Regions from separate parts of the Robertmurraya mesotrionivorans genome, predicted to be linked through region 2. Evidence: a T-box and tRNA genes for the amino acid it is inferred to sense, from the RefSeq annotation. Region 2 holds a T-box; the other holds one or more tRNA genes.
What was found. The T-box of region 2 lies ahead of pheS (phenylalanine--tRNA ligase subunit alpha). A T-box ahead of a tRNA ligase gene usually reads a tRNA of that ligase, here a tRNA-Phe.
Positions count from the first base shown of each region.

Region 1: it encodes a tRNA-Phe, which carries the amino acid that the T-box ahead of pheS (phenylalanine--tRNA ligase subunit alpha) is inferred to sense. The anticodon was not compared.

Region 1 is NZ_JBPCCH010000027.1:6,172-12,481, forward strand. Features, by position in the region: gene ACRX5O_RS22780 (DHH family phosphoesterase) at 1-55, shown strand, start outside; gene rplI (50S ribosomal protein L9) at 52-501, shown strand; gene dnaB (replicative DNA helicase) at 631-1,995, shown strand; gene ACRX5O_RS22795 (adenylosuccinate synthase) at 2,187-3,479, shown strand; tRNA gene ACRX5O_RS22800 (tRNA-Glu) at 3,626-3,697, shown strand; gene ACRX5O_RS22805 (hypothetical protein) at 3,786-3,917, shown strand; tRNA gene ACRX5O_RS22810 (tRNA-Phe) at 4,006-4,078, shown strand; gene ACRX5O_RS22815 (peptidoglycan DD-metalloendopeptidase family protein) at 4,456-5,931, shown strand; gene yycF (response regulator YycF) at 6,098-6,310, shown strand, end outside.
Region 2 is NZ_JBPCCH010000001.1:186,660-192,969, forward strand. Features, by position in the region: partial or broken gene ACRX5O_RS00935 (peptidase M28) at 1-279, shown strand, start outside; gene sspI (small acid-soluble spore protein SspI) at 444-650, opposite strand; gene ACRX5O_RS00945 (TrmH family RNA methyltransferase) at 767-1,513, shown strand; T-box leader at 1,590-1,836, shown strand; gene pheS (phenylalanine--tRNA ligase subunit alpha) at 1,885-2,922, shown strand; gene pheT (phenylalanine--tRNA ligase subunit beta) at 2,937-5,351, shown strand; gene rnhC (ribonuclease HIII) at 5,391-6,310, opposite strand, start outside.

The DNA of each region.
Region 1 (6,310 bases), on a different contig from region 2:
AGAAAGACTGCAAACGGCCATTCACGAGTATATGGAAGGGAGAAAGAAAGAATGAAAGTGATCTTTTTGAAGGATGTTAAAGGAAAAGGAAAAAAGGGAGAAGTGAAAAATGTTGCCGATGGGTACGCACAAAACTTCTTGATTAAACAAGGACTTGCAGTAGAAGCGAATTCAACAAATGTTAGTACCCTTGAGGGACAGAAAAAGAAGCAAGAGAAGCTAGCTGCAGAAGAGCTTGCTGAAGCAAAAAAACTAAAAGAAACGATTGAAAAAATCACAGTAGAATTAACTGCAAAAGCTGGTGAAGGTGGGCGACTTTTTGGTTCTATCACTAGTAAGCAAATTGCAGAAGAGCTGCAAAAAAAGCATAATATTAAAATTGACAAACGTAAAATTGAATTAGAAGATGCTATCCGTGCTTTAGGTTATACAAAAGTACCGGTAAAGCTTCATACCGAAGTTCAAGCTACGTTAAATGTACACGTAAAAGAAGTAAACTAAATTTGGAAGTTCCATTTCGGTATATTCATGATAAAATAGAGTAGCTAACAAAATGTGACCCGTTTTTCTGGTCACATTTTTTCTGGTTTTTATCATATCCTCTAAGAAAGCAAAGGGAGGTTACTATAAATGAATGATTTATATGCTGACCGTCTCCCTCCTCAAAATATAGAGGCTGAGCAGGCGGTTTTAGGTGCGATATTTTTAGAACCATCTTCTCTTACAATGGCTTCGGAAATATTAATTCCTGATGATTTTTACCGAGCAGCACATCAGAAAATTTTCCAAATGATGTTACAGCTGAGCGACAAAGGAAAAGCCGTCGATTTAATAACAGTGACAGAAGAGCTTTCAGCTGCGAAGCTCCTTGAAGATACTGGTGGCGTAAGCTATTTAAGTGAATTAGCTGGTTCGGTTCCGACAGCTGCTAATATAGAATACTATGCTAAGATAGTTGAGGAAAAATCATTACTTCGACGATTAATCCGTACAGCAACCACCATTGCTACAGACGGTTATACGCGTGAAGACGAAGTTGAAGTTTTGTTAGGAGAAGCAGAGAAAAGTATTTTAGAAGTATCCGGCCGAAAAAATGCGGGTGCTTTTCATAATATAAAGGACGTCCTTGTCCGAACATATGACAATATTGAAGTCATGAATAATCGTGTTGGGGAAGTAACGGGTTTAGCAACAGGGTTCTCAGAGCTTGACCGTATGACAGCAGGGTTTCAACGGAATGACCTAATCATTGTAGGAGCACGACCATCCGTTGGTAAAACAGCCTTTGCCTTAAATATTGCGCAAAACGTCGCATCAAAAACCGGTGAAAATATTGCTATTTTTAGTCTCGAGATGGGTGCTGAACAGCTTGTGATGCGTTTGCTTTGTGCAGAAGGAAATATTGATGCACAAAGGCTTAGAACGGGTTCATTAACAGACGAGGACTGGGGTAAGCTAACGATGGCTATGGGGAGCTTATCGAATGCTGGAATCTTTATTGATGACACCCCAGGGGTAAGAATTACAGATATTCGTTCAAAATGTCGCCGTTTAAAGCAGGAACATGGCCTAGGTATGATTCTGATTGATTACTTGCAGTTAATACTAGGAAGTGGGCGATCTGGCGAGAACCGTCAACAAGAGGTATCAGAAATCTCCCGTTCCTTAAAGGCTCTTGCTCGTGAGCTGAAAGTACCTGTTATTGCCTTATCACAGCTTTCTCGTGGAGTAGAACAGCGTCAAGATAAGCGTCCAATGATGTCAGATATCCGTGAATCAGGAAGTATCGAGCAGGATGCCGACGTAATTGCCTTTTTATATCGTGATGATTATTATGATCGTGAATCGGAAAGTAAGAACATTATCGAAATCATTATTGCGAAGCAGCGTAATGGTCCGACTGGAACAGTATCGTTAGCGTTTGTGAAGGAATATAATAAGTTTGTTAACTTAGAGCGGCGTTTTGATGATAATGGAGTTCCATCTGGAGCTTAATAGATTAGAATAATAAAAGACTAGCAGAACCGGCTAGTCTTTTTTCTATGAAAAACGAATTAATTACGAACAAAAAATATTAATCTTACAAAAATCGTTCGGGTTTTATTGACTTTTAGCGGTTCACATTGGTAAACTAATGATGTTTGATTGCACGAAAAAAACTAAGTTACCTTTGGAGGTGCTGTTATATGTCATCAGTAGTTGTAGTTGGAACACAATGGGGAGACGAGGGAAAAGGAAAGATCACAGACTTCTTATCAGAAAATGCAGAAGTGATCGCTCGTTACCAAGGAGGAAATAATGCCGGCCATACGATTAAGTTCGGCGGAGAAACGTATAAGTTGCATTTAATTCCTTCTGGAATCTTCTATAGTGATAAGGCTTGTGTGATTGGAAATGGAATGGTTGTAGACCCAAAAGCTTTAGTAAAAGAGCTTGCTTACTTACATGACAAGGGTGTTACAACAGATAATCTTCGTGTGAGCAACCGTGCACATGTTATTTTGCCTTACCATTTGCGCCTTGATGAAGTAGAGGAAGAAAGCAAGGGAGCAAATAAGATTGGTACTACGAAAAAGGGAATTGGCCCAGCTTATATGGACAAGGCAGCGCGTATCGGAATACGTATTGCTGACCTTCTTGACCGTGAAGTGTTCGAGGAAAAGCTAGCACGTAACCTAGAAGAGAAAAATCGTTTGCTTGAGCGTATATATGAGACTGAAGGCTTTAAGATTGAAGATATTCTTGATGAGTATTACGAGTATGGTCAACAAATTAAACACTATGTGTGTGACACTTCAGTTGTGTTAAACGATGCACTTGATGAAGGACGTCGCGTTCTCTTTGAAGGTGCTCAAGGAGTTATGCTTGATATTGACCAAGGTACATACCCGTTTGTTACATCTTCAAATCCTGTGGCAGGTGGAGTGACGATTGGATCGGGTGTAGGTCCTACGAAAATTAAGCACGTAGTTGGGGTATCTAAGGCTTATACGACTCGTGTAGGGGACGGTCCTTTCCCAACGGAATTAGATAACGAAATTGGTCACCAAATTCGTGAGGTGGGCCGTGAATATGGTACAACTACGGGACGTCCGCGTCGTGTCGGTTGGTTTGATAGCGTAGTCGTCAGACATGCTAGAAGAGTAAGTGGAATTACAGATCTATCTCTAAATTCCATTGACGTGTTAACAGGTATTGAAACATTAAAAATCTGCGTGGCGTACCGTTACAAAGGGGAAGTAATTGAAGAATTCCCGGCTAGCTTAAAAACATTAGCTGAATGTGAGCCAGTCTTTGAAGAGCTGCCAGGCTGGACGGAGGACATCACAGGCTGCAAATCACTTGCTGAGCTACCAGCAAATGCTCGTCACTATTTAGAGCGAATTGCACAGTTAACAGGTATTCCATTGTCAATTTTCTCTGTAGGTCCAGATCGTACACAAACGAATGTTGTGTTAAATCCATGGAGACAAAGCTAATCAAATTAATCTCAATATTCGCCACTGATCGTAGTGGCGAATATTTTATTTAAGTAAAATGAATTTTTTTATAAAAACATATTGCAAACTATAAAGCTATTATGCTAATATAAAAAACGTCGTCATAATATGTCGAATAAGCACATGGCCCCTTGGTCAAGCGGTTAAGACACCGCCCTTTCACGGCGGTAACACGGGTTCGAATCCCGTAGGGGTCATCACACTATTCCAATCTCTTCAAAGGCAAGAGGTTGGAATTTTTATAAATACATAATTATGGCTCAGTAGCTCAGTCGGTAGAGCACGATGAATAAGCTCCAAAGAAAAGACATCCAGCGTACCGATTTGAAAAATCGGGACGAAGGACAGAGCAATACATATCTAGGGTTAAATAATAAATGCGGCTCAGTAGCTCAGTCGGTAGAGCACGATGAATAAGCTCCAAAGAAGAAACATCCAGCGTACCGATTTGAAAAATCGGGACGAAGGACGAAACAATACATATCTAGGGTGAAATATTAATTACGGCTCAGTAGCTCAGTCGGTAGAGCAAAGGACTGAAAATCCTTGTGTCGGCGGTTCGATTCCGTCCTGAGCCATCTATGAAAGAGGAGTTTGTCCTATGACAAATTCCTCTTTTTTGTTACAGAGATGTAATATTCAAGTAAATTTCTTCCAAGAAATTTGTCGAAAATAGCCGTAGTGATTTTTCTAAGAAATGAAAGCGTTTCTTTTGGAAAAGCTGTTATATCAATGTTTTGCTAGAAAACCTACGCAAGATATCATTCTATTCATTCGACTAGCTTTTGTAATATAATGTCATTAATTATACATTTGTGTTACATATCAGGTGCTAGTAAACTCTTACTGGCTTATTTATGGTAAAGTAAAGAAGTCTTATTATGCAATAATATAAAAATAAAAGAGTTAAAAGCACTAAAAGTGTTTTGTTGCGCTAGTCTAGGAGGATTAGAGAATGGGTTTTTTCAATAAGAGACTTTCCGAACTAACGATCAACACATCTAATAGTCTAAAACCTACAATAAAAATGGCAGCTATTTCAGCAATGGCAATAGGAGCATTTACATTTGGTGTAAGTACTGCATCTGCTAGTGGCTCTAATTTAAGCACCGTATACTATGTATATATGAATAAAGAATATGTTGGTACTGTTTCTGACAAAGAAGTGGTTCAAGAAATTCTAGATGAAAAAGTAGAAGAGTTTAAGCAATCATATACAAATTTAGATTTAGCAGTTGATTCACAACTTACATATGTTTCAGAGCAAGTGTTTAGTTCTAGTGCTAAAACAAATGACGAAGAAGTTGCAGAAATCATCCAAAGTAAACTGGCCGTTCAAGCAAATGCTTCAGCATTAGTTATTGATGGAAAAGCTGTAGCTTACTTAAATAGCGAAGCAGAGGCGGATCAGGTGTTAAATGCTTTGAAGCTAAAGTATGTTTCACAGGACCAACTAACAGAGTTGGAAACTCGTAAGGCAACTCCTGAAGTGGTATTATCTCCTCTAAAGGAAAATGAAGTTCGTCTATTAGACGTTTCATTCACAAAAGAAGTTTCACAAAATGTAGAAAAAGTTACTCCAGATAAAATACTAACTGTTGAGGAAGCAGTTACCTTTTTAACTAAGGGTACATTAGAAGAAAAGAAATACTCTGTGAAAGAGGGAGATGTGTTAGGTGGAATCGCCTCAGCACATGGAATGGAAATGTCACAATTATTATCCATTAACCCGGGTATGACAGAAGATAGTGTGTTAAAGATTGGGCAAGAATTGAATGTAACCTTCCTGCAACCCCTTCTTCAAGTAGTAGTAGTGAAAGAAAAAGCAAAAAAGGAAACAATACCATTTGCTAATCAAGTAATAGAAGATGAAGCAATGTATAAAGGTGATACAAAAGTAGAACAAGAGGGAAAAGAAGGGGCTCGTGAGGTAACATATAAAGTCTCAGAGCAAAATGGAATCCCTGTAGCTCAAGAGGTTACAAGTGAACAGGTCCTTCAAGAACCTGTTAATTATATTGTTAGAAAAGGAACAAAAGTTGTACCATCTCGTGGTGACGGGTCCCTTGCATGGCCTGCAAATGGAGGTTATGTTTCCAGCCAAATGGGCTTTAGATGGGGCAAACAACATAAAGGTATAGATATTGCACGACCTAGCAGTGGAACCATTAAAGCTGCTGACAATGGAACAGTCGTATCTGCTGGGTATGATGGCGGGTATGGAAACAAGATTGTCATTGATCATAATAACGGAATGCGTACGGTTTATGCGCATTTAGCTTCAATCAGTGTAAGTGTTGGCCAAACAGTTGTTAAAGGGTCAGCTATTGGAGTGATGGGTTCAACTGGAGATTCAACAGGTGTCCATCTTCATTTTGAAGTTTATAAAAATGGTAGTTTAGTAAATCCACTAAATTATGTAAATAGATAATATATTAATACCTCTAGTGAAAACTAGAGGTTTTCTATTTCTTAATGAAGTGATATGCCTGCTAAAAGCGTGAATTCAATGGCATATCATGATAAAGTAAGGATTATGAACAGTAAAAATAGCGGAAGATAAAATAAATATTACAGTCAACTAAAGGAGCTATGAAATGGAAAAACGTATACTAGTTGTCGACGATGAAAAACCGATTGCAGATATCCTTCAATTTAACCTTAAGAAGGAAGGGTACGACGTATATTGTGCATATGATGGGAACGAAGCATTAAAGATGGTAGAAGAAATTATGCCAGACTTAATCTTATTAGATATTATGCTTCCTCAACGTGATGGAATGGAAGTATGTCGGGAAGTTCGTAAAAAA
Region 2 (6,310 bases):
GTGTCTCACAAAGGATTAAGAGATTTAGTCACTGACACAGCGGATGAACTTGGAATTCCATATCAATTCGATGCTATCGCTGGCGGTGGCACGGATGCGGGGTCCATCCATATTTCTCATAAAGGAGTCCCTTCCTTAGCAATTACGATTGCAACTCGATACATCCATTCACATGCAGCTATGCTACACCGTGATGACTATGAGAACGCAGTAAAACTAATCGTTGAAGTCATCAAACGTCTAGATCGTGAAACAGTAGACCGCATCACACTTGAATAGAGACCAAAGAAAGACAGCATGCTAAGGCATGCTGTCTTTCTTTGGTCAACCGGGGAAAGAGTGTCCACCTCAGGCGGACAAAACCACCCCAACTGTCCACGGACGGTGTCTGTCACCTTCCGTGGACAAATCAAAGAATTTGTCCACGAGCGGTGACAGACACCCTATTTTAGGCCGTTTTCTAATGTTTGTAGCATTTCACTTTTTTCTTGGTCGGATGCATTTTTCCAGATGACTTCAAAAAGTACTCCTAAACCTGGAAGCATTTTTTCTTCGCCGTTTTGAATGGCATCAACGATTGTGTCGCGTAGCTCATCTTGTGTATTTCCTGATACATTATGAATAACTGCATTTCTTAAGTTAAGATTCATTTTTACCCACTCCTTCTTCATTTTCTTTAATATGTTTTCTAATTTTGTTATTATTATGTACTTAAGTTACGCTATAATAAGAAAACCCGAGAAAAAAGGAAAGAAGGGGTTTTACCTTGAAGCATATTCACTCGAGTAGTAACCCAAAGGTGAAGCAATGGAAGAAACTATTAACGAAAAAGGAAAGAGATAAAACAGGCCTATTTATAGTCGAAGGGTTCCATTTAGTGGAGGAAGCGCTAAAAGCAGGTCGTATAGAAGAAATCATTGTACAAGAAAACATGGATCTTCCTTCAAGCTTTGATTACGGAGCAACTCCTGTATCATCTGTCCCTGCTGATATCATTAAGCAATTGGCTGAAACAGATACACCACAAGGCATTTTTGCTGTATGTCATCAAGAAAAGCCATCGAGTACAGAAGGAACATCTTATCTTTTAATTGATGCTGTCCAAGACCCTGGAAATTTAGGAACGATGATTCGTACGGCGGATGCTGCTGGTGTGGACGTTGTGGTAATTGGCAATGGAAGCGTGGATATATATAATTCCAAAGTGCTTAGATCTGCCCAAGGAAGCCATTTTCATCTTCCTGTTATTAAAGGCGATATCTCTACTTGGGCAAGCGATCTTCTTGACCGAGGGATCCCTGTTTATGGAACAGCATTAGAGAATGCCGAACCGTTCCATCAAATACAATCAACTGGATCATACGCTTTAATCGTCGGAAATGAAGGGAACGGAGTAAGTAAAGAGCTATTAAGTAAAACGACAGCTAATCTATACATTCCGATTCATGGAAAAAGTGAGTCATTAAATGTTGCAGTAGCAACAGGAATTTTGTTATATTACTTACGTGCGTAATAAAGGCTTATCCTCAATCAAATTGGGTTTGAAATAAGCAGAAAAGTATAATATAATTAACAGCAAAAATTACATACAAAAAACGATGACGGAGAAAAGTAGTTTACTACCATCTATCTTAGGGAAAAAATGCCTTAGACTGAAAGCATTTTTATAGAAAAAGTAAACGAAGTTCACCTCCCGAGTTGGCATCGGGACCACTTCATTAGAAGTGTAAAGATGCACCGGTTTAAAGCCGTTATCAGCAATGAAGTGAATGTAGGAAGAAGGATGTCCTACATTAATTAAGGGTGGTACCGCGACTATTAAACCTCGTCCCTTTCTAGGGATGGGGTTTTTATTGTGTCTAAAAATCATAAGGAGGTAGTAACATGGAGCAACGCTTGGTAGAGCTTCAGCAAGAAGCGCTTGAAGGAATAAAGAAAGCGACTGATTTAAAGGAAATAAATGATATTCGTGTATCGTATCTAGGGAAAAAAGGTCCGATTACGGAAGTGTTAAAAGGAATGGGGAAACTTTCAGCTGAAGAACGTCCTAAAATGGGAGCTTTAGCAAACGAAGTAAGAGATGCGATTGCCAAAGCAATAGAAGAAAAACAAACGATCTTAGAAGAAGCAGCTGTTGCAAAAAAGCTTGCGTCTGAAACAATTGATGTCACACTCCCTGGACGCCAAGTAAAAACGGGGAATCATCATCCATTAACTAGAATTATTGAGGAAATTGAAGACCTGTTTATTGGAATGGGATACACAATTGCTGAGGGGCCAGAAGTTGAAAGTGACTACTATAATTTTGAGGCCTTAAATTTACCGAAGGGTCATCCAGCACGTGATATGCAGGACTCTTTTTACATTACAGAGGAGCTTCTACTGCGTACTCATACTTCACCAATGCAGGCTAGAACGATGGAAAAACAAAATGGAAAAGGACCTGTAAAAATTATATGCCCGGGTAAAGTGTACCGTCGTGATAATGATGATGCGACTCACTCACATCAGTTCATGCAAATTGAAGGGCTTGTTGTTGACGAAAATATTCAAATGAGTGACCTTAAGGGTACATTAGATGTATTTGCGAAGAAGATGTTTGGAGAAGATCGAGAGATCCGCTTACGTCCTAGCTTCTTCCCGTTTACAGAGCCCTCTGTAGAGATGGATATTTCTTGTAAGATTTGTAGTGGAAAAGGATGTAACGTATGTAAGGGAACCGGTTGGATTGAAGTCCTAGGTGCTGGTATGGTTCATCCGAATGTACTTGAAATGGCTGGTTACGATTCGAAGAAATATACGGGATTTGCGTTTGGAATTGGCTCTGAACGAATCGCAATGCTTAAATACGGCATCGATGATATTCGTCATTACTATACAAATGATGTTCGTTTCTTAAAGCAATTTTCGATACACGAATAGGAGGATAACAAGAGATGTTTGTTTCTTATAAATGGCTTCAAGAGTACGTGGACCTATCAGGTGTCACTGCTACTGAACTAGCGGATAAAATCACAAAAAGCGGGATTGAAGTGGAAGGCGTTGAAATCCTTAATGAAGGCATGAAGGGTCTTGTAGTTGGTCATGTGTTAGAACGTGAGCAGCATCCAAATGCCGATAAGTTAAATAAATGTCTAGTAGATGTTGGAGAAGGAGAGCCAGTTCAAATTATCTGTGGTGCTCCCAATGTCGACAAGGGTCAACATGTAATCGTTGCTAAGGTTGGAGCAGTTCTTCCAGGGAACTTTAAAATTAAGAAAGCAAAGCTGCGTGGTGAAGAGTCACACGGAATGATTTGTTCTTTACAGGAGCTAGGAGTGGAAAGCAAGTTTGTTGCCAAGGAATTCTCTGAAGGGATCTTCGTATTCCCAAATGAGGTAACTGTTGGGGACGACGCGCTGGAGTTATTAAATCGTGACGATCAAATATTAGAACTAGGGTTAACGCCAAATCGAGCAGATTGCTTAAGTATGTTAGGTGTGGCATACGAGGTTGCGGCGATTCTGGGCAGAGAAGTAAAGCTTCCAAAGCCAGAGGTTACATCAACTAGTGAAAAGGCTAGCGATTATATTTCTGTTACGGTGGATGCTCCGGAAGACAATCCATTATACGTCGCAAAGGTAATTAAAAACGTAAAGGTTGGTCCTTCTCCATTATGGATGCAAACACGCCTTATGGCAGCGGGTGTTCGTCCTCACAATAATGTAGTTGATATTACAAATTATATTTTAATGGAATATGGTCAACCGCTTCATGCCTTTGACTATGATCGTTTTGGTTCAAAAGAGATCCTCGTGCGTCGTGCTCATCAAGGTGAAAGCATGACAACACTTGATGATACAAAACGTACATTAACAACAGACCATCTCGTAATTACAAACGGGAAAGAACCAGTTGCATTAGCAGGAGTGATGGGTGGAGCGAATTCTGAGGTAGAAGCAGGGACGACAACCGTATTACTGGAGTCTGCATACTTTGTTGGAGCACCCATTCGTAAAGCTTCCAAGGATCATGGCTTGCGCAGTGAAGCGAGTGCTCGCTATGAAAAAGGTGTGGATCCAAATCGTGTTAGAGCTGCAGCAGAAAGAGCAGCTGAGCTATTAGCACTGTATGCGAACGGAGAAGTATTAGAAGGATCAGTCGAGGCGGATGCTCTAAAAGTAGAACCGGCCGTTGTTTCCATTACGTTAGAAAAAATCAATGGTGTACTTGGTACCGATATTTCTATGGATGAGGTTAAGGACATCTTTGCTCGTCTTCAATTTACGACATCCGTTGAAGGAAACGAAATTACTGTAACCGTACCTACTCGACGTGGTGATATTACGATTGAGGAAGACTTGGTGGAAGAAGTTGGAAGAATTTACGGTTATGACAACATCCCTAAAACTCTTCCGAAGGGTGCTTCTACGCCAGGGAAATTAAGTGATTATCAGAAGAAGCGTAGAATTGTTCGTCGTTACTTAGAAAGTGCTGGATTATACCAAGCGGTCACTTACTCCCTCACAAATGAGGCAAAAGCAACTCAATTCGCTCTAGATAACCGTGAACCTGTTAAGCTTGCGATGCCGATGAGTGAAGATCGAAGTGTACTACGTCTAAGTATTTTGCCACAGCTCTTAGAGGTCGTAAAATACAATTCTGCTCGTCAAAATGATAGTATTGCATTATATGAAACAGGTGCCGTGTTCCTTGCGACAGAACAAGATAAGCTTCCAGAAGAGAAGGAACATCTGGCGGCAGCAATTACTGGCTTATGGCATCAGCAACCATGGCAGGGTGAGAAGAAAGTCGTTGATTACTATGTTCTTAAAGGAGTGCTCGAAGGGTTACTCGCTCGTTTAGGCCTAACAGGAAGAGTGGAATTCCGTCAAGCGACGGTAGAAGGGATGCATCCAGGAAGAACAGCTGATCTTCTTTTAGATAATGAGAAAATTGGTTTTGTCGGACAAATTCATCCAAACGTTCAAAAAGAATTAGATTTGAAAGAAACGTATGTATTTGAACTCTCTTTGAAAGCCTTACTTGAGGCTGAGATAGCTCCATTACGATACGAATCCATTCCTCGTTATCCATCCATCACACGCGATATCGCATTGGTTGTCGACAAGGAAGTGGTTGCAGGTAAGATTTCTGACATTATTACAGAAGCTGGTGGCAACCTACTGAAGGATGTGTCTGTGTTTGATCTCTATGAAGGAGATCGCTTGGAAGAAGGAAAGAAATCCATTGCATTTTCTTTAAGATATTATGACCCAGAAAAAACACTAACTGATGAAGAAGTAACCAAAGCACATGAAAAAGTATTACATGCTGTGGAGGAACAGGCAGGAGCCGTATTAAGAGGATAAATAGAAAGGAGCATCCATTTTTTCAGGATGCTCCTTTTCTTATTTTTTTGTAATTAGTTTCCATGCTTTTTCTGTATTGGCAAAATGAAGCTTAACAAAATGTGGAAGGCTATCTTTTCCTTTTGTTTGTATTAATTTTGCGGCTGCCACATCTACTTGTGCACCAGCACCCTTTGGAATAACAAATCCAGCTTCCTTTGAAAGCTTTTCAAAATGTTGAACAAATGCATAACGTGCCAAAATAGAGGCCGCTGCCACAGCCAAGTGAACACTTTCTGCTTTTGTTGAAAAAAACACATTTTCTCTCTGGATTACTTTCTGACCCTTAAGATATTGATAATACACTTCTTCTTTAGCAAACTGATCAATTAAAATAGCTTCCGGTTTTTCTGGTGCGATTTTATTCAGTACATGGCCAATGGCTTTATTATGCAAAAGTGCTTTTAACTTCCCCTGTGACATTCCAGATTGCTGAAGCTGATTGTATTTCTCATTATGTAAAGTTAATAAGCTATAAGGAATGACATGCTTAATTTGATTAGCGATTGCTGTAATTTGATCATCCTTTAGTCCTTTTGAATCCTTTACACCAAGCTCTCGTAAAAGGGGAATATGCTCTCTTTTAACATAAGCAGCTACGACCGTAATTGGTCCAAAGTAATCACCAGTACCAACCTCATCCGAGCCAATTACAGAGAGGGTCTCGAACTGCTCTGGGAGCCGGTTTGTGTTTTTAGGAGCTTCTTTTTTCTTCGTGACTGGTAAAGCTTCAGCACTTCCCCATTTATTCGACTCAAACTCACATGAGGGACCTTGAAATAGCACTTTTCCTGATTTATATGCTGTAATGGAGCAACCGGAAACTTTTGCTGCAAACACCCCACCTGGTGGTATTTTAGGTAAAAGGCTTTGTTGGTAGTGATCCTGCATCTTTTTTATTTGTTCCCCAGACTGTTTTA